DNA from 2 places in the Micromonospora sp. BQ11 genome. Region 1 is predicted to be linked to the other one. Evidence: predicted binding sites of a transcription regulator. Region 1 holds the regulator's gene; the other holds the start of a gene.
What was found. The regulator HrcA, encoded in region 1, represses chaperone genes, less so after heat shock. The targets are predictions, from matches to a motif close to GGTTNGCACNCTCNNNNNGAGNGTGCNAACC.
Positions count from the first base shown of each region.

Region 2: groL (chaperonin GroEL) is a predicted target of HrcA. The motif match lies at 1,429-1,459, and genes of this name have one in related genera.

Region 1 is NZ_JBQHDB010000002.1:612,142-614,539, reverse strand. It holds gene ACTMSW_RS06870 (DUF4870 domain-containing protein) at 1-235, opposite strand, end outside; gene hrcA (heat-inducible transcriptional repressor HrcA) at 424-1,446, shown strand; gene dnaJ (molecular chaperone DnaJ) at 1,522-2,398, shown strand, end outside.
Region 2 is NZ_JBQHDB010000006.1:102,507-104,904, reverse strand. It holds gene groL (chaperonin GroEL) at 1-1,232, opposite strand, end outside; gene ACTMSW_RS14705 (hypothetical protein) at 1,507-2,398, opposite strand, start outside.

The DNA of each region.
Region 1 (2,398 bases):
CGCCCGGAGGCGGATAGCCACCGGCGGGGGGATAGCCGCCGGGCGGCGGGTAGCCGCCCGACGTCGGGGCGTCACCGGAGGGTGGCGGATAGCCACCGGGCGGGGGATAGCCGCCCGCGCCCGGTGCCCCGGACAGTGGTGCGGTGGGCTCGTCCGGGGCGGGCGGGCCGGGGAACCCCGACGGAACGGTCGGGTCCGGGTCTCCCGCGCCGGGAGGGCGAGGTGGTTCAGTCATGGACGTCACGGTAGGGGCAGTCGGCAAGGGCACACCAGAGCGACACCGCCCGGGATGTCCGGTCCGTCATTGATCATCGCGATGCCGGCCCTGCCGACGTAGACTGGCACTCGCTACAGTCGAGTGCCAGGCCGCTGCCCGGGTCCGCGCCGCGCGCCCGGCCCGACGTGCGACAGGAGGTGGGGAGGATGGGTCTCGACGACCGCAAACTCGCCGTGCTGCGCGCGATCGTCGAGGACTACGTCGCCACGCAGGAGCCCGTCGGCAGCAAGGCGCTGGTCGAGCGGCACCAGCTCGGCGTCTCGCCGGCGACCGTGCGCAACGACATGGCGGTGCTGGAGGAGGAGGGCTACATCCGGCAGCCGCACACCAGTGCGGGGCGGGTGCCCACCGACCGTGGCTACCGGCTCTTCGTGGACCGCCTGTCCCGGGTCAAGCCGCTGAGCCCGGCCGAGCGCCGGGCGATCGAGCGTTTCCTGGTCGGCGCGGTGGACCTCGACGACGTGGTGCACCGCACGGTCCGGCTGCTGGCGCAGCTGACCCGGCAGGTCGCCGTCGTGCAGTACCCGTCGCTCGCCCGCTCCTCGGTGCGTCACCTGGAGCTGGTGCCGATCTCCACCACCCGCCTGATGCTCGTCATGATCGCCGACACCGGTCGGGTGGAGCAGCGGCTGGTGGAGCTGCCCGCGCCGGTCCCGGCCGACGACGTCACCGACCTGCGCCGGCTGGTCAACGAGAAGCTGGTCGGCAGCCGGCTGTCGGAGACCCCACCCCTGGTCCAGGCCCTGGTGGACGAGTCGGCGCCGCACCTGCGCGGTGCCATGACCACGCTGTCCACCGTGCTGCTGGAGACGCTTGTCGAGCGGCACGAGGAGCGGATCGCCCTGGCCGGCACGGCCAACCTGACCCGCGGTGGCCTGCTCGACTTCCAGGGTTCCCTGCGTCCCATCCTGGAGGCGCTGGAGGAGGAGGTCGTGCTCCTCAAACTGATCGGCGAGACCCAGCCGAGCACCACCCGGGTGCTGATCGGCGACGAGAACGAGGTCGACAACCTCCGCGCCGCCTCCGTGGTCAGCACCGGGTACGGCCCCGGCGCGACCATCGTCGGCGGACTCGGCGTGTTGGGGCCCACCCGCATGGACTACCCCGGCACCATCGCCACGGTACGTGCCGTGGCACGCTACGTGGGCGATCTGCTGGCCCAGAACTGACCAGTCAGGGTCGTCGGTGTCACTGGACGCCGACGACCGGCGCAACGCGAGACGAACATGAGGACACGGAACGCAGTGGCCAGGGACTACTACGGCATCCTCGGTGTGAGCCGGGAAGCCTCCGACGACGAGATCAAGCGCGCCTACCGCAAGCTGGCGCGGCAGTTCCACCCGGACGTGAATCCGGACCCGGAGGCCCAGGAGAAGTTCAAGGACATCAACGCCGCGTACGAGGTCCTCTCGGACGACCGGAAACGGCAGATCGTCGACCTGGGCGGTGACCCGCTCGCCCCGGGCGGCGGGGGCGCCGGCGGTCCGGGTGGCCCCGGCGGGGCGGGGCCGTTCGTCGGCTTCCAGGACATCATGGACGCGTTCTTCGGCGGCGCCGCCGGAGGCGCGCGGGGACCGCGTCCGCGTACCCGGCCGGGTGCCGACGCGATCCTGCGCCTCGAACTGGACCTCCAGGAGACCGCGTTCGGCGTCGAGGCGCCGATCACCGTCGACACCGCCGTGCTCTGCACCACCTGCTCCGGTGCGGGCACCGCCGCCGGCACCCACCTGGCCACCTGTGAGGCGTGCGGTGGTCGGGGCGAGGTGCAGTCGGTGCAGCGCACCTTCCTCGGCCAGGTCGTCTCCGCCCGCCCGTGCACCGTCTGCCAGGGCTACGGCACCACCATCCCGCACCCCTGCCCGACCTGTGCCGGCGACGGCCGGGTGCGTACCCGCCGCTCGCTGACCGTCAAGATCCCCGCCGGGGTCGAGGACGGCATGCGGATCCGGCTCGCCCAGCAGGGCGAGGTCGGCCCCGGCGGCGGCACGGCCGGCGACTTGTACGTGGAGATCCACGAGCGCCCGCACGACGTCTTCTCCCGCAAGGGCGACGACCTGCACTGCCGGGTCACCGTGCCGATGACCGCCGCGGCCCTGGGGACCCGGCTGACCATCAAGACGC
Region 2 (2,398 bases), on a different contig from region 1:
GGGACGATGCCCTCCTCGACGGCGGCCTTCGCGTTGCGAACGGCGTCCTCGATGCGGTGCTTGCGCTCCTTGAGCTCGACCTCGGTGGCCGCGCCGACCTTGATCACCGCAACACCGCCGGCCAGCTTGGCCAGGCGCTCCTGCAGCTTCTCGCGGTCGTAGTCGGAGTCGCTCTTGTCGATCTCGGCCCGGATCTGGTTGACCCGGCCCTGGATCTGCTCGGCGTCACCGGCACCGTCGACGATGGTGGTCTCGTCCTTGGTCACCACGACCTTGCGAGCCCGGCCCAGCATGTCGACGCTGACGGCGTCCAGCTTGAGGCCGACCTCCTCGCTGATGACCTGGCCACCGGTGAGGATGGCGATGTCGGTCAGCATGGCCTTGCGGCGGTCACCGAAGCCCGGCGCCTTGACGGCGACCGACTTGAAGGTGCCCCGGACCTTGTTGACCACCAGGGTGGCCAGGGCCTCGCCCTCCAGGTCCTCGGCGATGATCAGCAGCGGCTTGCCGCCCTGCATGACCTTCTCCAGGATCGGGAGCAGGTCCTTCACCGACGAGATCTTGCTGTTGACGATCAGGATGTACGGGTCGTCGAAGACGGCCTCCATACGCTCCGGGTCGGTCATGAAGTACGCGGAGATGTAGCCCTTGTCGAAGCGCATACCCTCGGTGAGCTCCAGCTCCAGCCCGAAGGTGTTGCTCTCCTCGACGGTGATGACGCCTTCCTTGCCGACCTTGTCCATCGCCTCGGCGATGATCTCGCCGACGGTGTTGTCACCGGCGGAGATGGAGGCGGTGGAGGCGATCTGCTCCTTGGTCTCGACGTCCTTGGCGAGCTTCAGCAGCTCCTCCGAGACGCTGGCCACGGCCGCCTCGATGCCCCGCTTCAGGGCCATCGGGTTGGCGCCGGCGGCCACGTTGCGCAGGCCCTCACGGACCAGGGCCTGGGCCAGGACGGTCGCCGTCGTCGTGCCGTCACCGGCGACGTCGTCGGTCTTCTTCGCGACCTCCTTGACCAGCTCGGCGCCGATCTTCTCGTACGGGTCCTCGAGCTCGATCTCCTTGGCGATGCTCACACCATCGTTGGTGATGGTGGGGGCACCCCACTTCTTCTCGAGCACGACGTTGCGGCCCTTGGGGCCGAGCGTCACCTTCACGGCGTCGGCGAGCTGGTTCATGCCCCGCTCGAGGCCGCGGCGCGCCTCTTCGTCGAACGCGATCATCTTGGCCATACGGCGTTGTCCTCCTGGACACTCACGGGCCACCCGAGTGTGTGTCCCGGATGGGCCGCCTGGTGTACGCACCTTGGGGACGTCGCCACCTGGCGACGACGACGTCTCCTCGGCCGGGCCGGATAGCCCGCGACGACCGGCCATGTGCCGCACCAGCGACTGGGCGCCGTTGCGACCGTGGCCCTACCGCCCCGACCATTGGCACTCACAGTACGCGAGTGCCAATGACTTGTTTAGCACTCTCCCCTGCCGAGTGCAAGCACGAGTGGCCCGGTCAGCCGAGTTCCGCGGCAAGTCGCGCGGCGTTCACCGGGCCCTCGCAGGCCCGCTGCTCGGCGTACGTGACGATCAGGCCGACGAGTTGGGCGAGGTAAGCCGGCAGCGCCAGCACGGCACCGATCAGGCTCACCACGACGATCCCCACCGCCGTACCGGGCGAATCCAGCGGAGTTCTGCCGAACGGCAGCCCGCCGACCGTCTCGACGATCCCGGCCACCACGGACACGCCCACGATGGCCGCCGCGACCAGCGCCACCCGCCCCAGCACCAGCCCGAACCGCTCGTGGAACATCCGGAACGCGCGGCCGATCGGGTTCTGCCGCTCGAAGAGGTAGACCGGCCCGGTCAGGCTCAACGCGAACAAGAGGTAGACGCCGGGCAGGAGGCAGAAGCAGACACCGATCCCGACCAGCACGCCCGTCAGCAGGCTCCACCCCCACAGACCCAGGGCCCGGCGGAGGCCGTGGCGCCACGCCCCGCCCAGGCTCACCGGCTCGCCGGCCGCCTGGCGGGCAACCACCCAGGTGCCCGCCGCCCAGCCGACGGCCTGGACCAGGCCGAAGATCACCAACCCACCGACGAGTACGCCGACCATCGCCGCCAGGTCGGTGAGGAAGGTGTCCGGAAGCCCGTCGGGGTTGTCGGCCAGCTCGGCGTCCCACCGCGCGGTCGGGTCGACCGCCAGCGAGAGCAGGGAGATCAGCGCCGCCGGCAGCGCCTGGGTGAGGAGCAGGATCGGCACCAGCAGGGGCCAGCCGCGTCGCACCGCGCCGACGCACCGCGCCCACCATCCACCCACGCCCGCTCCGGGCGGGTTGACCAGGGGGTCGTTCGGCTCAGAGCCGGGCGGGAACCACCCGCCGGGGTACGCCGGGGCCGGCCAGGCC